DNA from 3 places in the Sphingobacterium sp. BIGb0165 genome. Region 1 is predicted to be linked to each of the others. Evidence: riboswitches for the same ligand, from Rfam matches in the RefSeq annotation. Region 1 holds a riboswitch; each other region holds the start of a gene.
The links. Region 1 has a riboswitch for S-adenosylmethionine ahead of M2408_RS15945 (5-oxoprolinase). Riboswitches for the same ligand answer to the same signal wherever they lie in the genome.
Positions count from the first base shown of each region.

Region 2: another riboswitch for S-adenosylmethionine. It lies ahead of metE (5-methyltetrahydropteroyltriglutamate--homocysteine S-methyltransferase); the one in region 1 lies ahead of M2408_RS15945 (5-oxoprolinase).
Region 3: another riboswitch for S-adenosylmethionine. It lies ahead of M2408_RS05140 (methylenetetrahydrofolate reductase); the one in region 1 lies ahead of M2408_RS15945 (5-oxoprolinase).

Region 1 is NZ_JANUEB010000006.1:353,378-361,673, reverse strand. Features, by position in the region: gene M2408_RS15960 (alpha-galactosidase) at 1-1,089, shown strand, start outside; gene M2408_RS15955 (sialate O-acetylesterase) at 1,187-3,172, shown strand; gene M2408_RS15950 (glycoside hydrolase family 95 protein) at 3,179-5,530, shown strand; gene M2408_RS15945 (5-oxoprolinase) at 5,691-5,957, opposite strand; SAM-I-IV-variant riboswitch at 6,025-6,118, opposite strand; gene M2408_RS15940 (DUF3050 domain-containing protein) at 6,329-7,093, shown strand; gene M2408_RS15935 (N-acetylmuramoyl-L-alanine amidase) at 7,154-8,296, opposite strand, start outside.
Region 2 is NZ_JANUEB010000010.1:214,292-222,587, forward strand. Features, by position in the region: gene M2408_RS22450 (lipopolysaccharide assembly protein LapB) at 45-551, shown strand; gene metE (5-methyltetrahydropteroyltriglutamate--homocysteine S-methyltransferase) at 642-2,954, opposite strand; SAM riboswitch class I at 3,031-3,134, opposite strand; gene M2408_RS22460 (response regulator transcription factor) at 3,287-3,976, opposite strand; gene M2408_RS22465 (ATP-binding protein) at 4,031-5,860, opposite strand; gene M2408_RS22470 (hypothetical protein) at 6,079-6,402, shown strand; gene pyk (pyruvate kinase) at 6,457-7,884, opposite strand; gene M2408_RS22480 (IPExxxVDY family protein) at 8,019-8,296, opposite strand, start outside.
Region 3 is NZ_JANUEB010000002.1:322,752-331,047, reverse strand. Features, by position in the region: gene M2408_RS05145 (DUF2723 domain-containing protein) at 1-1,164, opposite strand, end outside; gene M2408_RS05140 (methylenetetrahydrofolate reductase) at 1,469-2,425, opposite strand; SAM riboswitch class I at 2,497-2,599, opposite strand; gene M2408_RS05135 (hypothetical protein) at 2,702-3,553, opposite strand; gene rimM (ribosome maturation factor RimM) at 3,826-4,350, opposite strand; gene M2408_RS05125 (30S ribosomal protein S16) at 4,579-5,100, opposite strand; gene M2408_RS05120 (exodeoxyribonuclease V subunit beta) at 5,622-8,296, shown strand, end outside.

The sequences.
Region 1 (8,296 bases):
CCGCGTAATAGTGATCACTCGAGCTTGGGAGATTGGCAACCTAACCGCACAAAATTGCCCAATGGTATTGCGACGCTTGTGGAAGAAGCGACTAAACAAGGTGTTAAATTTGGTATCTGGGTAGAACCCGAAATGGTCAGCCCCAAATCCGAACTCTACGAGCAACATCCGGATTGGGTCGTTAAACAGCCGCAGCGTGAAGAACATTACTTTCGCAATCAGCTAATCCTGGATCTGACAAATCCCAAGGTGCAGGATTTTGTTTTTCATATCTTGGACGATCTGTTTACCAAAAATCCGGCATTGGCATACATTAAATGGGATTGTAATGCGGTGATATACAATGCGCATTCCGCATTTCTGAAAGATCAGGGCGCCTTTTATATTTCGTATGTCGAAGGCCTTTATAAGGTGTTGGAACGTATTCGTGCGAAGTATCCAAAGGTGCCGATGATGTTATGTTCGGGTGGCGGTGGCCGCGTGGACTATGCAGCGCTTCGGTACTTTACCGAATTCTGGCCTTCGGATAATACAGATCCCCTGGAACGTATTTTTATGCAGTACGAATATTCTTACTTTTTCCCGGCAATCAGCACCTCAAACCATGTAACAGACTGGGGAAAACAGCCACTCAAATTCCGTACGGATGTAGCCATGATGGGCAAACTGGGTTTTGATATTGTGGTGAGCCACCTGAATGAGCAGGATCTGTTATTCTCCCAGCAGGCGGTAAAGAATTACGACGCGCTTAAAGCAACAATCTGGCATGGGGATCAGTATCGTTTGGCCGATCCGCGTGAAGGTGACTTTGCCACCCTGAGTTATGTGAATAACCAAAAAACAGAAGCTGTCATCTTCAACTATCTGGTCAATAACCGCTATGGCATAGGATCAACGGATCCAGTGCGTTTAAAAGGACTAGATGCCCAAAAACAATACCGGGTGGAGGAGATCAACTTGTATCCGGGAGCCAAGTCGAGCTTAGGCCAGGGACAAACCTATTCGGGCGATTACCTGATGAAAGTCGGTGTGAATCCTGATCTGAATAGCAACCGTACGAGCGTTTTGCTGAAGATCTCGGCACTTTAAAAAAATAACTGTGGCACATCCGAAGCTCCGATTCCAACAGTCTGGACTTCGGATGCGCCAAATTTATAAACCCAATTGAGCAATAAACTCAAAAATCATGATAAAACCTAAACAGTATAAAAGGACTCTTCTGGCCCTGCTACTCAGCGTTGCCAGTGGATTTTCTACCCTACAGGCTAAAGTACAGCTGCCTGCCTTTATTGGCGATAATATGGTACTCCAGCAGAAAGAAAAGGTCAAGATCTGGGGAACCAGTACCGCAGTAGGCAAGGAACTTAGCGTAAACAGCAGCTGGAATAACAAAAACTATCAGGTAGAGGTCGATCAACAGGGGAGATGGGAAGTCTTCTTGGAGACACCGAAATACGGTGGACCCTACCAAATTACAATCAATGATGGGGATCAATTGATCCTAAATAATATTTTGATCGGTGAAGTCTGGTTCTGTTCGGGGCAATCAAATATGGAAATGCCCCTGGCGGGTTGGGGTAAGATCAATAACTTCGAGCAGGAAATCAAAGCAGCCAACTTCCCCAATATTCGCATTTTGCAGATTCCAAAAGCAACGGCCAATCAACCTAGTACAGCAGTTAAGGTGGAGTCTGGTGGATGGAATCCTGTAACGCCACAAAGTATTCCAGAGTTTTCGGCGACGGCCTATTTTTTTGCACGTGAGATCTACGAGAAAACAGGAATCCCCATTGGTTTGATCCATTCTTCCTGGGGCGGAACAATTATTGAAACCTGGATGAGCCGAGAGGCACTTACACCGTTTTCAATCTATACGGCGGCCATCGAAAAAATCCAACGCCCAGATGCACAGGAAGTCTATGCGAAGGATTTGGCAGAATGGAATCGCGTCGCCGAACAGCAGGATCAGGTGAAGACAGCAACGCAGGGCGAGTGGTTTGCGCCACAATTGGATAAAAGTACCTGGTCTACGATTACAATTCCCAGCTTTTTTGACCAAAACCTGTTTCCGGGTATGGACGGTGTCGTTTATTTTGGCAAAGACGTTGCGCTGCCGGCACATTGGCAGGGTAAACCCCTCAAGTTGATTTTGGGAGCGATAGACGATAATGATATCACCTATGTCAATGGCACAAAGGTGGGCGAAACTGTTGGTTACAACCAGATTCGGAAATATACTGTGCCTGCAGCGGCAAACAATGGCGGCCTGTTGCATATTGCCGTTCGGGTATTTGATGGCGCTGGAGACGGAGGAATATATGGCGGTACAGAACAGCCACGACTGGAAGGACCGAATGGGGAGCAGATTTCTCTCGTTGGAGACTGGAAATGCAAAGTAGGTTATGATCTGACTAAGCTGCCCGCAAAGCCTAACGCGATGGAGGGTCCCAATAGACCGACTGTACTCTACAATGCTATGGTTAAACCTTTTGTGGATCTTAAAATAAAAGGAGCTATTTGGTATCAGGGAGAAAGTAATGCAGATTCAAAAGATGCACCTTACGAGCAACTGTTGCCAGCGCTGATTCAGGACTGGCGCCAACAGTGGAACAACGAAAAGATGCCTTTTTATTTTGTGCAATTGGCAAATTATAAGGAGAAGAAGTCGGCACCGCAATCTTCTTCCTGGGCGAGATTACGAGAGGCGCAGCGCCAAACGCTCAAACTGCATTACACAGGTATGGCTGTTATTGCAGATATCGGTGATGCAGTGGATATTCATCCAAAAAATAAACAGGATGTCGGTAGAAGGCTAGGCTGGATTGCAACAGCGCAGCTTTATGGAAAGAAGATCCCTTATTCGGGGCCTGTCCTCGAACATTGGATCACAAAGGGAACAGAGATGCAGCTCAGCTTTAACCCCATGGGCAAAAAACTGGTGCTGAAAGATGCGGATAAACTGAAAGGTAGTTTTACCATTGCTGGCGCAGATCAGGTCTTTTACCCCGCTGAGGTCAAACAGGTGGGAAATAAGCTGATCGTATCTGCCAAAGAAGTGCTGTCGCCGGTGGCAGTGCGTTACGGCTGGGCCGATAACCCGGACCTGACTTTGTATAATGATGCTGGGATCGCCGGATCTCCTTTTCGGACAGATGACTGGACAAAAAACTAAGGTGATATGAATAGATATCCAAAAATAGGTCGTGGAATAGATAGGATACTTTGTGCTATGCTGCTGTTCTTTTTTTCGGGCAAGTTATTTGGGCAGGAGCAGGGGAGCAAACTCTGGTATCAACAGCCGGCAAAACAATGGGAGGAGACCTTGCCCCTAGGTAACGGAAAGATCGGTATGATGCCCGACGGTGGCTTAATAAATGAACATGTTGTACTCAACGATATTACACTATGGTCGGGAAGCCCTCAGGATGCCAATAATTATGAAGCCAGTAGGTACTTGGATAGCATTCGAAACCTGATCAAAAACGGGAAAAATAACCTCGCTCAGGGATTGATTGACCAACATTTTATCTGCAAAGGCCCGGGATCGGGTGGTAAGCAATGGGGCTGTTATCAAGTTCTTGGCAATTTGACGCTTGCATTTGATGGAAAAACAGATATTGCTGCGGTACAAAACTATCGCCGCGAGCTGGATATTGAAAAGGCCCTGGTAAAAACGAGCTATGAGCTCAAAGGCGTAAAATATAACCGGGAATATTGGACAAGCTTTGCAGATGATGTGGGTATTATTCGTCTACAGAGTAGCAAAAAAGGGCAGATAAACCTAGCAATCAAGATCGACCGTCCCGAAAGGGCGACTGCTACGACCAAAGATGGCGAGCTCATTTTGATGGGACAATTGGATAATGGTGTGGACGGTAAAGGTATCCAGTTTAAAACACGTGTCCGGGCGCAAGTTAAAGGTGGAAAACAGCTTGTACAAGGGCAATCTATTGTTATCCAACAGGCTGACGAAGTACTGATTTATGTGGCGACAGATACCGATTTTAAAGGCAAGGATTTTGAGCGTACAACAACCGAAACTTTAACAAAGGCTTTAAAAAAATCCTATGCCAAGCAATATGCCGAACATCTACAAAACTATTCAACAAAGTTCAACCGTTTGTCGCTCAGTCTTGGCCGCTCGAAAGATAATTTACCGACCGACCAACGTTTGCTGGCTTTCGGTAAAGAACCGGATCAGGATCCGGGGCTGGCAGCCTTATTTTATCAGTATGGTCGCTACCTTAGTATTAGCAGTACGCGTTTAGGTCTGCTGCCGCCGAATTTACAAGGGCTATGGGCAAATCAGATTCAGACACCCTGGAATGGGGATTATCACCTGGATATCAATGTGCAAATGAACCATTGGCACCTGGGAGCGGCCAATTTGGGCGAACTCAATGAACCGTTGGTGAGTCTTGTGGAAGGCCTTATGGCCCCGGGAGCAAAGACCGCGAAAGCGTACTATAACGCTCCGGGCTGGGTGGCTCATGTGATCACCAACGTGTGGGGCTATACCGAACCGGGGGAATCCGCTTCTTGGGGCATTGCCAATGCAGGCTCGGGCTGGCTGTGCAATAATCTGTGGGAACATTACCTTTATAGCGAAGATATGGACTATCTGCGACGGATATACCCAATACTCTATGGCGCGGCACAATTTTACGCCAGCGCCTTGACTGAATACCCCGGTAAAGGTTGGCTGTTGACTTCGCCATCGGTATCTCCCGAAAATTCCTTTAAGCTTCCTAATGGCCACCAGGCAAACGTCACGATGGGACCAACGATAGATAATCAGATCGTACGCGAATTATTTGAAAATGTCATCCATGCGGCAGCATTATTAGGCAAACAATCGGATCCTTTTTTAACGAAGGTTTCAGCGCAATTGAAACGCTTAGCACCGGCAGTGCAGCTAGCCAAAGATGGCCGTATCATGGAATGGATCGAAGATTATGAAGAAGTTGATCCGCAGCATCGGCATATCTCGCATTTGTATGGTTTGTATCCAGGCTATCTGATCCGTTATGACGAACATCCAGACTGGCAGCTAGCCGCTAAAAAGAGTCTGAATGTACGGGGAGATGATGGGCCGAGCTGGGCCATAGCCCATAAACTACTGTTTTGGACCAGATTGCATGAAGGCAAGCGTGCCTATAAATTATTTCGGCAGCTGATGACCCCACGTGTCGATACACATATCAATTATGGCGCTGGGGGCGGTGTTTACGCCAATTTGTTAACTGCTGGGCCACCTTTCCAGATTGATGGTAATTTTGGTGGAGCAGCCGGGATCGCTGAGATGCTGGTGCAGTCGCATAAGGACAGTGTGTATCTCCTGCCAGCAATCCCTGAAGCCTGGAAAAAAGAAGGTCAGGTCAGGGGAATGCGCATCAAAGGAAATCATACCATAGACATGGAATGGAAAGATGGTAAAATACTGAATTACCAGATTTATTCATCCAAATCACAACAACTTCAGGTATGTATAGATCATAACTGGGTTGCCTATCATACAAAAGAAAAATAAAAGGATCCCTAGCCTGCAATTTTTGCAGGCCGGGGATCCTTTTGTCTTAAAAATCTCATTGCATACACATGTGTTATACACAATTACATGTAAATATGAAAAACAGAAAAGACAAGACGGTAGTCGGTGCTTCTACGCTGAAAGTGCTATGACTGCTGTCTTAAGATTGCAATGGAATCAATACATTGTGTTCCAAACGTACAGGGACATGCTTCACTGAGGTAAAACCGTCTTCCTTGGAAATGATGTTGGATAGGTCCAGTCCTCTTTTGGAGAAAGTACTGAGCAGCGCTGTCCGAAAGGTCGCTTTGGCCGAGCCCCAACCCTGTCCCAAGATTGTATCGTTATTGAGCTGTATTAGTTCGTCTGTGGAATAGTAGCTGAATTTTTCCAGTAAGTGTTGGTAAAGATTTGTTGTTGTAGCCATACAATTTAAAAATTTAAAGGATTAAACCATAAACTGTATCCAGATCTTGTTGGGAAAAATAACCGTTGTATAACGTTTATTTTGGTCGAAACCCGTATTAATTTACCACCGCGGTGTCTACACTCGGTTGGTATTGCATCATGCAATTCTGAATACTCTACAAATATAGTAGATTATTTTTTAATATTAAAAATATTTTTGTTTTTTTGGTAATTGGGTGTGGATAAGAAGACTAAGGCCGGCAAAAGTGAGTTTGGGTTTTTGGCTGTGGTTTGGTTATGAAGTGGATAGCTTGCCCGATAATTTATCATGTTACTGTAATCTCGTCGAAAATACTTTAAAAAACAGAGATAAGACAATACTTTTGCGGCATGAATAGAATTGCGGAAATTAATGAATACATTGCTGCCGAACGCGAGGTATTATTGCAACACTCCTTGTATCCTAAAATCAAAACGATCAAGAATCTACGTTCTTTTACCGAAGGGCATGTGTACGCTGTATGGGATTTTATGTCTTTATTAAAAGCTTTGCAGATTAAATTGACCTGTACAACTTTGCCTTGGTTTGCAAGTGAGCATCCTTCGACACGCTATCTGATTAACGAAATTGTATTAGCGGAAGAATCCGACGAATATATTGATGGTCGCCGTTTGAGCCATTTTGAAATGTATCTGGACGCAATGAGTGAAATGGGGGCAGACCTGCACCTGGTTAACAAGTTTATCGTGAACGCCAAGAAATCCAAAAGTATTTTTGATGCCATCGCATTGACGACACTGGACAAAAGGATCAAAGATTTTCTGAATTTTACTTTTGAACTGATCGAAGAAGGGGAGGTACATAAAATTGCTGCTGCCTTTACATTTGGTCGTGAGGATCTTATCCCGGGTATGTTTACCTCCATTTTGCAGGAGCTGAAAACCAACTTTCCTGAATCGAGCTTAGATAATTTTATCTACTATTTCCAACGTCATATTGATCTGGACGGTGATGAGCATGGCCCTTTGGCAATGCAGATGATCAGCGACCTGGCCAAAGAGGATGATGAGAAGTGGGAAGAAATGAAAATAGTCAGTAAAGAGGCGCTTCAAAAGCGCATTGAACTCTGGAACGCAATAGAAGATTCCCTATAGGGAATCTTCTATTGTTTGGCTTCTTTGTAAAAAGAATTGATCTGATAATTTTACGGAAAACTATTCCGACAGAGACGTTTTTAGGGCTTGGGTAAAAGCGCTGATAAATTGTGGATCCAATGTGTTGGAAAAGGTATTCATATTCCCTAAGCTAACAATGAGCGCTGGTATTTTTGCTCCCCGTAAGATCGCATGATTATGGCTTTCAACCGGTTTCTGCGTGCTTAATCCTTGATTTTTTAAATTTTGTGTGAGACGGAACGCAAGTTCTCGGCTTTGATCCTGTATCTTGGGTAGTTCAACAGCTTTTGGATACCGTAGGCCGATTGGCTGCTTGGCGTTTGAAGGATCAATGTCAAAATGAATAGAAATTAATGCGTCACCAGTAAAGGCCGTACGGTCTTTAAGCATCATAAATTCGTCTTTCGAATGGGTCAATACAACCTGAAAACCTTCTTTTTCAAGTTCATTTTGAATCATCTTACAAGCCTGTAAAGTGAGATCTTTCTCTTTGAGGCCCTTGCTGTTGGTGGCACCACTATCTTTGCCACCATGTCCCGGATCCAGAACAATGGTCTTTGCGCTATTTTTAACAGCGCTAGTAGTGGAGATCTTTTCTTTCGGAGGATCAATAAAAGAAAAAGAGACAATTAACACGAATATACAAGGAACAAACAGCAGATACTGATAACCTTTCGTGCGTGGTGATAGATTTCGCATCAACCTGTCGATGCGTTCTACCAGTTCATTTTGGTTTTTTAAAATTCTACTTTGCATATAATCTAATTGTTGATTTTGTTGTGTCATATTCAGCAGGAAGCTCGCATAATCAGTCTTTCCATAGCATTTAGCTACCGCTATATCGACCTGAAACTCATGTAGGCGATACAGTTCTTTCCGAACCCAATAAATGGCGGGGTTTATCCAGAAGATGCAGCACATCAGCTCGATGTATAATTTATCCCAGGCATGTCCTTTTAAAATATGCTGTGCCTCGTGAGCAAAGATGAGCTTGCCTTCGGGACTTTCAAGTGCGCTTTTATCCATAACGATATAATGAAAGATCGAACAATTATTGAAGCGATTAAACGGCGGGATTACTTTAATTCCCTGATGCTCCTGAAAATCCATCTTCTTTAAACAGCATACGAGCTTTAAGCTGCGATAAACTAATCGTATCAGAAAGAAAATGGCGATCAATAA
Region 2 (8,296 bases), on a different contig from region 1:
AGCCGCGAGAAGCTCAATACTCATGTAATGTTTTAAAAAAAACGATGAATTCAGTGAATAAATATGTTCTCCAGGCCTTGGATAATTATCCATATTATCTGGAGGATACGCTAGAATCCTTATCCTATGCCTTGTCATGCGATGAATCCAATACCATGGCATTGTGCCTAATGGGGCGGGTCTATGCGGAGCAGCTGTTTGATTATGAACAGGCAAAGAAATATTTTCAGGAGGCTCTAAGCCACAATGTGTATGCTTTGGAGGTGTATCCTTATTTTATACAGACCCTGATAGACATTGGGGATTACGAAGCGGCAAAGAAAACCATCAAATATGCGTTGACATTGCCGGGGATGTCCCTGGCTGTAATCTGGATCAAGAAGGTGTTGCTACTTGAGAAATTAAAGAAATACAAAAAGGCTTTAAAAATCCTCAAAATGGCCAAGTTGGATAATCTGAACAGCGATCTGTCCACGATCATAAAGTCTATTGAAGATCGGATTAAAGGAAAATTGGAAATGAATAAGACGGACAAAAAGCGAAGTAAATAACAGACGAAGACGCTTGATTCCGGATAAAGTATTCAAAAAAAAGCCCAAGATGAGATTTCATCTTGGGCTTTTATCAATATAGTTTAAGAATTATTCTGCTCTTAAGATTTTCGCCGCTTCAACCATAGATTCTAAAGCAGCTTTAGTTTCAGGCCAAGCACGAGTTTTCAAACCACAGTCAGGGTTAACCCAAAGTTGTTCCGAAGGAACTACTGCTTTTGCTTTGCGCAATAGGTCTACCATCTCATCTTTGCTTGGTACGCGTGGTGAGTGGATATCGTATACACCAGGACCGATATCGTTCGGGTATTTGAAATCACCTGCAAAAGCATTCAATAATTTCATTTGAGAACGTGAAGTCTCAATTGTAATTACGTCTGCATCCATTGCTGCGATATCTTCGATCACGTTGTTGAACTCAGAGTAACACATGTGTGTGTGGATCTGCGTATCATCTTCAACATTGGATGAAGATACACGGAATGCACGTACAGCCCAGTTTAAGTAATCTTTTTGATCTGCTTTGCGCAATGGTAATCCCTCGCGGATCGCCGGCTCATCGATCTGAATGATTTTGATACCTGCTTTTTCCAAAGCTTGAACTTCGTCTAAGATCGCTAATGCGATTTGGTAAGTTGTGGTTGAACGTGGTTGGTCGTTACGTACGAAAGACCATTGTAAGATTGTTACAGGACCAGTCAACATCCCTTTAACCGGACGGTTTGTCAATGATTGAGCGTATGAAGACCAACGTACAGTCATATCTTCTGGACGGTATACATCTCCATAAATAATTGGAGGTTTCACACAACGTGAACCATAGGATTGTACCCAACCATTTTGTGTGAATGCATATCCAGCTAATTGCTCACCGAAGTATTCAACCATGTCATTACGTTCGAACTCACCGTGAACCAATACGTCGATATCCAGTTGCTCTTGAAGACGGATTGTATTTTCTGTTTCTTCAGCAATCGCTTTATCGTACTCTTCTTGTGTGATCGATCCCTTTTTCAAATCAGCTCTCCATTTACGCACATCTTTTGTTTGTGGGAAAGAACCGATTGTTGTTGTAGGGAATGCTGGCAGGTTGAATTTCACTTGTTGTGCCGCTTTACGGTCAGCAAAAACTGATGTACGTTTTGCATCATCATCAGTAATGTTGCTTGTACGTGTTTTAACTTCTGGTTTGTGGATCAACGGAGAAGTACGACGGCTTTCTGCAGCAGCTTTGTTGGCTTCGAAACGTTTTGTTGTTTCTGCATCAACTTCACCTTCTGCTAAGATCGCTAGATCTTTTACCTCTGCTAATTTTTGTTTTGCGAATGCTAACCAGTTTTTAACTTCAGCAGGTAATGATTGCTCATTATGCTCATTATCTAAGTCAAAAGGAACGTGCAATAAAGAGGAAGAAGGAGCAATCCAAACGCGGTCTTTGCCTAATGCATCAACGGCTTGTTTGATTTTAACCAATGATTTTTCGTAATCGTTTTTCCAGATGTTACGGCCTTCAACAATACCTAAAGATAATGTCAATGAAGCTGGAACTTTAGCTAAAACGGTATCCAATTGGTTTTCTCCACGTACTAAATCCAAGTGTAATGCATGGATAGGTAAGTTAACCGCGATATCTTCGTTGTCTTTTAAAGCTTCGAAGTAAGTTGTCGCAATCAATTTGATGTTTTTGGCAGCTGCAGCCAATTTCTCAAACGTAGGTTGGTATAATGCTTTTACTTTTGCATCTAAATCCAAAGCCAAGAAAGGTTCGTCGATCTGAACATATTGTGCTCCAGCTTCTGCCAATTTAGACAAGATTTGCTCATATACAGGAACTAATTTGTCCAATAGGTCGATACGGTCGAAACCAGCTTCTTTTTCTTTACCGATCAAAAGGTAAGTGATTGGGCCAAGTAAAACTGGTTTTGTCTCAATATCCAATGATTTTGCTTCGTTGTATTCATTTAAGAATTTCTCAGAAGTCAATTTGAACTCTTGATCTTTTGTGAATTCAGGAACCATATAGTGGTAGTTGGTATCCAACCACTTGGTCATTTCCATTGCAGTCACATCGATTCCCTCTTGTTGGAAACCGCGCGCCATTGCAAAATATAAGTCTAAGCTGTAGTTGTTGTCTACTTTATTCAACAAAGAATGGTAACGAGCAGGAATTGCACCAACAGTAAGGGTTAAATCCAATACTTGATCGTAAAAAGAGAAGTCGTTGGAAGGGATCAAATCTATTCCAGCATCTTTTTGTGTTTTCCAATTGCCTTCACGAATTTTTTTTGCTGTGTCCAATAATTCCTCAACAGAAGATTTTTTAGCCCAATAGGCCTCATTGGCTTTTTTCAATTCGCGGAACGCGCCCACACGAGGGTAACCTAAATTGTTAGTCAATAACATAATAATGTTTTTAATATTTCTTTTCAACTATATTTCTTGCTAGAGAGAGAAGGACACACTAGAATTCGGTGACTTCGGCTTATCATTCCCATATCAAGTAGGGTAGAATTTAGCACCTTGTCAAGGGACAGGTTGCTAAGGCTTCATCGGGTCTATTCCCTCTGCCTTTCTCTATAAGCGATGCTAAGTTAGAACATTTCTTTTTGATATGCAAATTTTTTATAAAAGTGCATCTATTTTTTATATTCTACTAAGGATAGAAATGTTTTATTTCTTTCTTTTCATTGGAAAAGAGGGTGAAATCACGCATTGGTATCTCACCCTCTATGCCTTTAACTCACCAGGAGTTTGTAACCTTTACCATGGACATTGACGATTTCAACCTTGCTGTCTTCTCTTAGGTATTTACGAAGTTTGCTCAGGAATACGTCCATACTTCTACCTGTGAAGTAATTGTCGTCATGCCATATTTTTAATAAAGCTTCTTCCCGGGTCAATACATCATTCTTTTTTAAACAAAGTAGGCGAAGCAATTCAGCCTCTTTGGTCGATAGTTTTTGCATTTGACCCTTGTAGGAAATCTGCTGACTCGTATAATCGAAAAAGTAATCTCCAATTTCAAACTTATCTGCAACTACTTCGTCCTCTTTATCTCTGACACTTCGTTTCAATAAAGCATTTATCCGAAGAAGTAATTCCTCAACACGGAAAGGTTTTGTGATATAATCATCTCCACCCAATTCAAACGCTTCTGTCTTGTCCTCCATCATGCCTTTTGCAGTGGCGAAGATAATCGGTACGGTGCTATTTGTTTTTCTGATCTCACGGCCCACGGTAAAACCGTCTTTTTTTGGCATCATGACATCGAAAATGCATAAATCATAATCATTTTTTTTGAACTGGGAAACGGCTTCGTCTCCATCAATACAGAGCGTAACGTCAAATTTTCCCTTTAATTCGAGATAGTCCTTTAAAAGATCCCCCAAATTGGGATCATCCTCTGCTAATAATATCTTTTGCATAATGAATCTATTAATTTTCACTAATGTTCCCTGAATATACAAAAAAGGAACGTGTTATTTTTTTACGGGCAAAATTACTTCAAAGGTTGTGCCCTTATCTTTCTCACTTTTTACGGTGATTCTTCCATTGAGTCTTCTCAAAATATCCTGAACATAGCTTAAGCCCAGACCAAAACCTTTAACGTTGTGGACATTCCCTGTGGGGATACGATAAAATTGATCGAATATCTTTTGAAGGTGATCCCTACTCATGCCGATTCCGTTGTCTGCGATGGTGATAACAATGTTGTCGCCAATATTTTTAGAACTGATATTTACATGTAGATCTCCTTTACTGTACTTAATTGCATTGTCCATTAGATTGTAAAATACATTGGAGAAATGCAGTTCATCCCCGACAACAATATCTTTTGTTGCCGCGAGGTCGACACTGAATTTTCCGCCGATATTCTGCATCCGGAGCTGCATACTGTCTGTGACAGCGGCTACGAGGTCATTGATATGTACATCTTCGCGGTCGAGTTTCAGTGTTTCTTTCTCCAGTTTTGCTAAGTCTAATACACGTTCAATATGATTCCCGAGACGAACGTTCTCATCGTAGATGATATTGGCCAATTTCTGCACTCGTTTGTGGTCTGCATTGATGTCAGGATCCTTGAGTGATTCACTGGCGATCATGATCGTGGCCACAGGAGTTTTAAACTCATGGGTCATATTATTAATGAAGTCAGTTTTCATCTCAGATACCTTCTTTTGTCTAAAGATAATGATGAGTGTATAAGCAAAACATCCGACCAATAGAAACAAAAGTGTGAGCATAGGAAGTAGCAAGTAGCTCATATTATCTGCTATGATCGCCTTTTTGTTTGGGAAGTATATGGTCAGCTTCCCTGGGGCAGCACCAACATCGCCTTTAAATAGCGCTGTAGAATACTTTGTGGTATTTATGGGATTATTTAGTTCGGCCTCATTGAGAATATTATTTAGCAAAATATTGCTGGTGCTCCATATCTCGATATTAAACGGTGCTTTGATGTCGCGATGGATCAATTCTTCTTTTAGGAGTTCCTGAACAATAATAATATTCAACCGATCCTTAAGCGGTCTTTTTGCCAACTCCATTCCGATAGCGACGTCTTCGATGTAATCAGCCTTTTTACCACCAAGCATGGCGACAGAGTCGTAAACATTGAAGCCATAGCCTGCATTTTTTTTCGACAGTTTATTTAATTTGGTTTCTAGCTCAAAAATTCTTTTCGATAGTTTTGGGTTAGATCTCGGGGGAAGAGCGATAATACTTTTTGCCAGCAACCTTTTGAAATCATCGATATGAACAACCAGAAACCGAGTACTGTCGTCTTTCCCTTCTACACGTGGAATCGTTTTTGTTGCAGAAACAAGAATATCTTCTTGGTAATATAGTCCACTTGTCGGGGTTTTAACGATGTTAATTTCAACGAGATCTTGGTATTGAGTTCGTTTGACATAGGTTTCGTAAAACCAGTTTTCGATATTAATAATATTTGGATAGGTTGCTTTTAATCTATCTTCTTCTAATTTATATTTTTGATATATATGGTCCAATTTGCCTCTCAGATCCTCAATCTGAGTTTGCAGTTGGAGCTGTTCGGTCAACTGTTGTTGTTTCGCCTGTTCCTGTTTGGATTTTTCGATATTGCGCTCCTGTTGTACTTTCGCGAAATCGACAACTTCGCGTCGTTCGAGTTTGCCGGCTACAGCCGTAAGTGCGGCATTGACGGACTCGTCAAAGAGCTGTGATTTTTGACGGTAGGAATCTCGTAGAAAATAGAATTGCATAGCCAATACCCCGATTAGTGCCAAAGACATTAGTCCAATGATTAATACAATACTATTTTTCTTCATGAAATTATGTTTTGCAAATATTATATATTCAATAGCATCATGGGCGCATTGCAGCCTGTGATGCTGAGCCATTCCCACATTCCATCTGTTGCTTTACTTGAATTGTTACAAATATAAAGATGCTAACTTGTTTTGGAGTTGTTTTAACAATGTTTAACAGCAATTGCTTTAAATCTTGGTTATGTTGTTGTAAATTAGAAGTTAAAATAGATTATGTTATGAAAACTTATGTATTATCATTGGCATTGTCTTTTACAGTGGGGATTGCTTTTGGCCAGATCAAACTAAAAGAGCATCGCCCGTTACTGCAGGATAAACAATCCAAGATGCCAGTCCTTGGATTAGATACCACATCAGCTAAGTATAAAATGCCTATTAAGAAGTCTAAAAATTTGGATAGTTTGGCGCCGATGCCGGGAACAGAAAAATCGCCCAAGCGAAGGAAATCACAACAGGATTCATTGCGGTTTAGGCTATTGGAAGATAGTTTGAAAGTGAAAGATTTCAAATTAAAGATAGACACCCTATATCCCAAGAAATAAAAAAGAAAGGCATTCTCATCATGAGAATGCCTTTCTTTTTTATGATCCTATTTCTTACAACTGAGAAACACGGATTGTATTTGTTTTACCTTTTTCAATTAACGGAGTTGATGCCGTATTGATGATAATTGATCCCGGTTTAACATAGTTGTTTTTTACAATAAATCTATTGACATCATGGATAGAACCATCTGTGCTCTCAAATTTGTCGTAGATAAATGTTTTCACACCCCAAAGCAAACTCAATTGTTTCAATAGTTTTTCTGTTCCGGTAAATACTAAGATGTCTACGTTTGGTCTGTAGCTTGTAATTTCAAATGCTGTTGCTCCGGAAGAAGTCAAGACAGCGATTGCTGAAGCATTTGTTTTTTGAGCAAGATAAACTGAAGAAGCGCAAATCGCGTCTGGAATAAGTGTTCCGTCGTGGATTTCACTAACTTTCTCATTATAATAAGGATAAGAAGTTTGTTCCACGTGGATAATAATCTTACTCATTGTTTCGATTACAATCTCAGGGAATTCACCCACAGAAGTCTCGCCGCTTAACATCACTGCATCTGCACCATCCAATACTGAATTGGCAACATCGTTTACTTCAGCACGAGTAGGGCGAGGTGTCGTAATCATGCTCTCTAGCATTTGCGTAGCAATAATTACGGGTTTTGAAAGGTCTCTACATTTTTGGACAATGATCTTCTGAAGTCCTGGCACCTCTTCCATTGGAAGTTCAACACCCAAATCACCACGAGCAACCATGACAGCATCGGTAGCTTCGATGATTGCATCGATGTTTTCGATTGCTTCAGGTTTTTCTACTTTCGCGATTACGCGTGCGTGGCTTCCTTTTGCAGCAATGATTTCTTTACATTGTGCAATATCTTCTGCCGAACGAACGAATGACATCGCGATCCAATCAGCTCCGTGATCCAATGCAAAGTTTAAGTTATCTAAATCTTCTTCAGTCAATGAAGGGATAGATACTTTGGTGTTTGGTAAGTTTACGCCTTTACGTGAAGTAAGGACACCACCATGCACCACTTCACAAGTAACCGTGTCTTTATGGTTGGTCTCTAAAACACGAAGTTGAAGTTTTCCGTCATCAAGTAATATGATTTCGTTGGCTTCAACATCGTTTGGAAAGTTTTCGTATGTAATGTAGATTCTGTTTTCATCTCCAATGAGTTCGTGTGTGGTAATTTCAACTTTTGAACCATTTACGAGAACAGCACCACCCTCTTTCATTTTTCCGATCCGAATCTTTGGACCTTGTAAGTCAGCTAAGATGGCAACATTGAATCCGGTTTCATTATTTATTGCATTTATAGTTTCGATTACCTTAAGGTGATCTGCCTGGCTGCCATGAGAGAAATTCAACCGACACACATCAACCCCTTTGGCAATCATGTTGGTCAAAACTTGTTTGTCTGCCGAAGCAGGGCCTAATGTTGCGACAATTTTAGTCCTTTTTTGAACTTTTTCCATCTGTTATTTTGTATTTTTAATGTTCTTCATTTATGACAACAAACGGCAAGCCGTATTGTTGTCTTTTGTCAAAACTAAATCGAATTAATTTAGATTTACAGTTAGGTGTATTTGCTACACTAACCTACAGTCTGCTAAAATATGAGATTTTCTTTAGATTTCAATATTTTTGGTGATATTTCTTTTGCAATGACCACTTCCGGTAATTTGCTGATCCTTTTGATTATATGTTCAACATCGTCTTCGCAGATGTAATTTTTGATGATGACAAAGAAATCAAAATGTGGGTTTTCGGGAATTAAAAAGGTTCCCTCAATACTTTTATTGTTAATAAGAAAATAATCTGTGTCGGAATCCGGACTGAGATAATGAAAAGCAGTGAAGTGATAGCTTATTTTTTTCTTTAAGTCAA
Region 3 (8,296 bases), on a different contig from region 1:
ACGTGGAAAAAATGTTTCGCGATCAAATGTATACTTATCAACCTGTGTAAATGCCGTATAATTGGATTCATCTTTCCGATAACTGGTTTTGCTTTGAACGTCCACAGCCTTTGAATCATAGTATGGCCCTTTAACCAAAGGTTCCCGCGTATACTGTTCTCGCCCTAAGTAACCCAAAAATGAAAAGACATTATCCGGCGCATTGTTATTTAAGGATGGATTTGCCTTTCCACGGATCAGCACCATGGTATAGGAACTATAACCAAACAGAATAAAGCAAAATACCAATAAAGCTGTATTTAAAGTATACTTGCGTTTTTTATGGGAATAAAAAAGTCCATATACAATTGAGCCACCGAAAAGCAGACATAACAAAAGAATTCCAGTACCAAATCCTAGTCCAAAAGAATTCACAAACAATAGATCTATTTTGGAAGCAAAACCGATCAACCACTGAATAACGCCCCAAAGGATTGCTGCAAGAACTAATATCCCTAATAAAAATGCCTTTATAATACCTTTAAAATTAATTTCTGAAGTCCTTTTAAAATATACCACCATGGCTATGGCTGGAATAGCCAAAAGATTTAATAGGTGGACTCCGATCGAAAGCCCCATGACGAAAGCGATAAAAATCAGCCAGCGGTCACTTCCGGCCTGATCCGCACGCGCCTCCCATTTAAAAATCGCCCAGAAAACCACCGCAGTACAAAGCGAGGACATCGCATAAACTTCGGATTCTACGGCCGAATACCAGAAGGTATCACTGAAACTAAAGGTCATAGCCCCTACTGCACCCGCTCCAAAGATCTGTAAATAGTAAGAAAAAGCAGATTGCTGCGGCTTCCTTAAAATCTTCTTGGCAATCGCTGTGATTGTCCAAAATAAAAATGTCACAGTCAGACCGCTACAGACTGCCGAACCAATATTCATCCAGTAGGCGACCTGCCCTGTATTACCGAAAGCCAGATTGGAAAAAACATTCTGAATAAGTAGAAATAGTGGGGCGCCAGGTTGATGTGCCACCTCAAGTTTGTACGCGCAGGCGATAAATTCACCACAATCCCACCAGCTCACAGTCTTTTCAACAGTAGCAATGTAGACAAAAGTAGCAACGAGGCCACAGGTCAAACCAAATAGCGAGTTTAATTTATTATACGTCATAAGGACAATTGGTCTATATCTTAGTTCCTTTTAGTACTTCAAATTAAATAGTTATCTCGATTTAAAAATGTTAATTAACACTATTTAACACTACTGTCTAACAAAAAATATTTTTTGAAAGAGACCTCTTCTATAGTGAAAAGAGAAATGCTGATTTTGAAAGCAGGGGTAATGGCATACTTCATCCCAAAAGCTGCATATGGCCATGGAGCAAATGGGGATTCATTTCACAAGTACAAAACAGTATACCGTCTATAGGAGCAATAAAAAAGCGAGGGGAAATCCCTCGCTTCTCTGGTATTTTTTAGGCTAACTTTTCGACAATCTTTTTCGTTGGCCCGGGATTACTCATGGTATAAAAGTGCAATACTGGAGCACCAAATTTAATCAGCTCCTGACATTGTTGCACAAGCCATTCTTCACCTACTTGTCTTACATCAGCATTGGTTTTACATGCTGCAACAGCATCGCTCAATTCCTCAGGAATATCCAAGTGGAAAATTCTCGGCAAAGTAACCAGTTGCTTTTTGGTCGTCAATGGTTTGAGGCCTGGAATGATAGGCACATGGATCCCATTGTCCCGGCATTTGGTCACAAATTCCTTATATTTCTCCACGTTAAAGAACATCTGAGTTACAATAAATTCAGCTCCCATATCCACTTTTTGCTTCAGATATTTAAAATCAGTATTGAAATTAGGGGATTCAAAATGCTTCTCAGGGTATCCTGCGACACCAATACAAAAATCGGTTTTTTCAGATGTGATAATATCTTCATGGAGATACTTTCCTTTATTCATATCCGTTACCTGTTCCAATAGATCCGTTGCAAAAGCATGTCCGCCTTCACTTGGAATAAAATCAGCATCTCCTTTGCGTGCGTCACCTCGTAATACCAATACGTTATCGATACCCAAGAAATTTAAGTCGATCAGGGCATTTTCAGTTTCCTCTTTGGTAAAGCCACCACATATCAGATGGGGCACTGCATCCACTTTATACTTATTCATGATAGCAGCACATATCGCCACTGTTCCTGGTCGTTTGCGATAAGATACACGTTCCAACAGCCCGCTTGCATGTTCCTTATAGATATAATCTTCCCGATGATAAGTTACATCAATAAAGGGTGGTTTAAATTCCATCAGTTCATCCATTGTTTTAAAAATACTTTGGATGCCCTGTCCCTTTGCAGGAGGCAATAGCTCAAAAGAAAACAATGTTTTTCCTTTAGCATTCTGGATATGGTCGATAATCTTCATTAAAAAACTGTTTTAAGTTTGGGTTGGCTTACATCGAAACGCACAAGTCGAGGATATGTCTATCTGCATGTAACTTATCTTTCCCACATGGAGCAGGGTAGAATTTAGCACCTTGAACAATACAGGTTGCTAAGGCTTCACTGGGTCTAGTCCCTCGGCCTTTCTCTATAAGCGTTGCTAATATCGTCTTAAAAAATCAAACAACAAAAACATTTTTTCGAAAAGCTATAAATTATAGTGACAAAGCTGTCTTTTTTCCAGATCTTCCCATACAAATTATTTCAAAGTTGAAAGAGAATTACGTAGATTCTTTAAATAGAATGTGATCAGCAGTAAGCCAGAGACACTATACTTTTCCTTCTCTCCGTATTTAAACCCATCCATTAAATATTTATAGGCAACCAATGCATTCTCCTCATTGTAAAACAGCTCTTTCCATGAGACAGGAACGTCTTCCCATTGTTTCAATACAATGCCATTTTGCGCATAAGTAATTGGAGATTCAATCCCATCTATCTTATAATCACTATGGACGCCAGAATTTGAGATGTGTTGAAAGTATGCTATAGAATAATCTAAAAAGTTTAATGCCCGGGCCTTTACCTCTTGATCATTTTCAGCACTTGTCGGAATATTACGCCAAAGATTGACTACACTATCAAATTTACTAGGCTGCTCGCGAAGTGGTGTTTTGTCTAATTCGAAATTGAGAAACAACCGTTCCGTATTTGGTAAATGGGCTGAATTGAATTGGGAGAAATCACCTTTCAATTGCACGAAATTCTTTTTTACTTGAATTATATCCAAAGAGATGGTTCCCTTTTTATCATCCACCAATTCAATTTTATTCCCTTCAAATCTATATTTGCCATAGAGCAAGATATCACCTATCGCGAGGACAAATTGTCCTTTATCCTGAAGGGAGAGAAAGGAACGATAATGAAGCGGATGATCACAATATGCATCAGGTTCAATATTTAGCGGATCCTTAGCTTTGGCCTCTAGGTAGCCATCATTGGTATAACCGCAAATAACCTGATAATTTCCGATCGGAAATTCTTTGTTCTTCCCAAAGAAAGCACAAGAGGATAAGAATATCGCTGAAATAATTAGTAGTAATAGTTTCAAGATAGATCGTTTATAATGGTCAATATATTGATTATTCAGTACCAATTTAAACAAAATCCATCAGAGTAAGAGATCCCCGACCGTCCCAAAACAAAAATTTTGTCAGATGAAGCAAAATACGATTTAAATCCTCAACTTATTGAATCGAAAAAGGTTTAACTTCCTTTACGAACTTAGACCTTTTTCATTCAAATTTATGGGAATTAAGAACGACGCTCTAAAGTAAATTCCGAGTTGTAATCAGGGGTAATTTACGAGACATCTGTCCACTTTTATTCTTTATAAAGATCGACTAGCCCTTCAGGCAATTCTACTTCAATAATCTCCTCTTCACCATCTATGCCAACGATTAAATCATCGGATAGGGGAAACATCAATTCTTTACCGTTCATATCAACTGTCGCGACGAATTGCTGTGGAAATTCCTGTACATCCGTAATTTCCCCCAGTTCACCATGAGTTTCATCGATCACCAAAAACCCGATTAAATCCGTATATCTAAAATCATCGGGATCCCGTTCTGGCATTTTATCATTGGGTAGATAAACCTTTTTGTGAACAAGCACTTGTGCCTTGTCGATATGATCAACATCTTCAAATGTCACGTAGGCGGTACTATTTTTCTGCAGTTTTATAGCATCGATAAAATAAGGTACAAGCTTTTTGTTGACCTCTAAAAAAACGACCTCTATATCCAAACTCTCATAGTCTTCAAATTCGAAAAACAGTTGTATCTCGCCTTTTAGACCTCGTGTTTTGCTGATATAGCCTATATAAAAACTTTGATCGATAGTCATTTTGTAGTATTGCGTATTGGGATATTAGTATTGAGATTCTTTTCTTTCCAGCTTCCACTGTAAATTCAGCATCTGTTTAATTTTCACTTTTTTGTATAGAGATATGATGGTATAGCCTGCTCCTATTTTAAATTAGAGCAATCAGCATCACATTTTAACATATAAACTATTTTATTAAAAAAGCCGGCTCAAGATTGAGTCGGCTTTCTCGAATACTTTATGAAAGAATTAACCTTCAGTTTCTTCTGATGCAGGAGCTTCAGTCTCTTCTGCAGCAGGTTCTTCTGCTACAGGAGCATTTTTAGCAGCTACAGCAGCAGCTTTTTCTTCTTTTTTCTTCGCTTCAGCAGCTAAAGCAGCTTTCTTAGCATCAGCTTTAGATTGAGCTAAACCATCTTTTTTACCAGAGATTCTAGCTTCGTTAGCTTCAGTCCAAGCAGTGAATTTAGCTTCAGCAGCAGTTTCATCAAAAGCACCTTTTTTCACACCACCTTGTAAGTGTTTTTTGTAAAGAACACCTTTGTAAGAAAGGATAGCACGAGCTGTGTCAGTAGGTTGAGCACCTTTATTCATCCAATCCAAAGCTTTTTCAAAATCCAAAACGATAGTTGCTGGATTTGTGTTTGGGTTGTAAGAACCGATACGTTCGATGAATTTACCATCACGTGGAGCGCGAGAATCCGCTACGACTACGTGGTAAAAAGGACGTCCTTTTTTACCATGTCTTTGCAATCTGATTTTAGTTGCCATTTCTTAATTTTATTTTATGTATTCAACATATCCCCCGAGCTTCATACTAGAGGGGATGCAAAGATAGTTATTTTTTTTTATTCATAGACATAATTTAATAAAACTTCACGAAGAACACCATAGTGAGTCTCCTCAAAATCAGCGTTTAAAACACAACTCATCCCCGAAGGTCTTCCCTCAGGGCCTAAAGTAATTTGTACGTCCGTCTTTTTAGGCCAATCTGCCTGCACCTTTCTAATTTCCTTTTCCTCAAATGCTGCAAAAAAAAATCTCCAATTTTTTGGAAACCATTTTATGAATGCTGATCGGATTAAATCCCATTTGTTCCTATTGCTACCCTCCCGACAGAAATGGGCCTCTTATCATACTCATCTGCATTATCCTTCTGACAGGAATAACTAATAATACAGCATAAAAACAAGAAAAATAATACCCTTGATATTATCTTTGCAGATTTTAAAGAAGGATGAAGATAATATATTTTCTTTGCCAATTCACATTTTACTTTCTACCTTCATTCCATGAAATCTGTTGCGCCATTAAAAATACTTAAAGCTTCGGCCGGTTCTGGAAAAACCTTTAGTCTGACACTACATTATCTAACATTATTGCTGTCCAATGAAAACAGCTATAAAGAGATATTGGCGATAACGTTTACCAACAAGGCCACCGCAGAAATGAAAGAACGTATACTCTCTGTTCTCCACGGCCTAGCTATTGGCGAAATCAGTCCCAAAATCGAAGATTTCAGAAAACTATTGCTGCAGCAGCAACCCGATTGGACAACCTATTTGATCCAGGAGAAATCCTACCGTGTCTACCGTCGGATCTTACACGATTACAGTCATTTTACCATCAGTACAATTGATGGTTTTTCTCAGAAAGTTATCCGTGCTTTCACCTATGAGCTCAACCTCGACGCGGCCTACAAGATAGAAATGAATGTCAATAAAGTCAAAAATGAATTGACAATCATGCTCAATCAGTTGCTAGATGAACGCCCCGACCTCCTCGATTGGATCATCGCCTATGCGGAGAAAAAAATAGCCAAAAATGAAAACTGGAACTATCGACAACAATTGATGGGCCTAGCCAACCTTATTTTCTCTGAAAATTTCCAGGAATTTGACAGCTATATTAATTCAGCTAACCCAAGAGAAGTTTTCAACCTCCTGAATCAAGAAATCGAACAAAAAATAAATGCCTTTACCGAAGCACTTTCGCTGACCATCGAAACTTTCAGCGATACGTTCAAAAGATTCAACATCAGTGAAAATGAGCTCAAGGGAAAATCACGCAATAAGATTATCTCAGCCAGCAAGACCAGTAAAAAGACAGACAAGTTAAGTTCTTCCGAAATTGCCAAGATCTTGGATAAATATGTACAATTAATTGACAATGAGGACGCATTTACAGATAGTGACAAAAATATACGCTACGATCTCCAATCAACGCTTGCTCCCATCTTACAGTCTTTTCAGACACTACAGGAGAATCTGCCAGCTTACATTGCTTATCAGGCCGTACAAAACAATCTGTATTACCTATGTTTGCTCAAAGAAATGAGCGACTTATTGACCCAATGGCGTAAAGAAAACGGCGCTCAATTAATCTCCGATTCACAGATCCTGTTAAATAAACTTGGGATCGATGAGAACAGCGATCCAACATTCATCTGGGAAAAGATCGGCAATCGCTTCAATTATTTTTTATTCGACGAATTTCAGGACACCTCGCGTATTCAATGGAAAAACTACAGTCCCCTATTGATCAATGCACTCGCCGATGCCAATGGCACACTAAGCGAGCACCTCATTGTTGGCGACGTCAAACAGAGTATATACCGTTGGCGGAACGGAGATTGGCGCATATTGCTCCAACAGGTCGAACAGCAAATTGGTCATGCGTTTCACTTGGATGAGAGCGCCAAAACCAGCTTTATTGAAAATGGTAGTCTTGACACCAATTTTAGAAGTCTCCCAAATATTATCCAGCTAAACAATTATCTTTTTAACAGTATCCCTCAGCATCTGCAGCGTGTTCTCAATGAAAAGGTAGACGAAAACTTAGGCGAAGAGGGAAAACATTGGTGGGCAGCCTCAGGCAATGATAATATGCTTGTTAAAGCTTATGAAAATAGTCAACAGAAAATCCCTGCACACAAAAAAGGGAATCTCGACAAGTTGGGCTCCATCGAGATTTCGTATATTCCTGTGTCTGACGGTCGCTACAGGAGAAATCAGGTCATCGAGGAGTCTCTTCATCTTTTATGTAAGAAGATAGGTGAATGGTTTCATACTAGCCGATATCAAGCCAAACAAATAGGGATCCTTGTACGTAGTAATGCACAAGCTAAATTAGTTATTCAGAAATTGATGGATTTCAAAAAAGAGGAAAATCTTAGCTTTGAGGTCATCTCCGGAGATGCGCTATCCTTGGCCAGCAATGACGCTGTACTCCTCCTGATTGAAACATTAAAAGCGCTCGTATACAATTCGGACAAACATAGCATACATAAAGCAAAAATGGTCTATCTCTATCAGACCATCCAGAAAAATACGGTCAATCAAACCGCTTGGCTAACCTTTGCTTCAAACGACATCCGTGCGCTGAAAGATTTTCTTCCCCACGCATTGATCGACTCCTGGGAAATTTGGCAAAAACAGCCTTTGGTTCATTTAATAGAAAAACTCATCGAAATCTATGGCTTCACGACGGAACAGAACATTCACCTTCCCTACCTATTGGCATTCAAGGATATGATTTCAGCTTTCTCGACCAATGGTGAGCGTGGAATTATTCAGTTTCTAGAATTCTGGGAAGAAGATGGCAATCGTGCAGTACTACCTTCCAATGGTGATATAAACGCAATTGAAGTAACAACAATCCATAAATCAAAAGGGCTTGCCTATGATGTTGTCATGCTCCCTTTCTGTTCCTGGGATCTGGACGGGATGATCAATGGAGATTTCTGGATCGACACTTACGATACGCCATTTGCACAATTGGGAAAAATTCCCATAAAATATACAACAACAGTTGGAAAGTCTGTGTTCTTCAAACAATATTTTGAGGAAATGCTATTCAATTATATGGATGCACTAAATACGTTCTATGTAGCTACAACACGTGCCGTTGAACACCTCTATATTACTGCTCCATCATTTAAAGAGTCCGTGGACAAAAAGACCGGCGA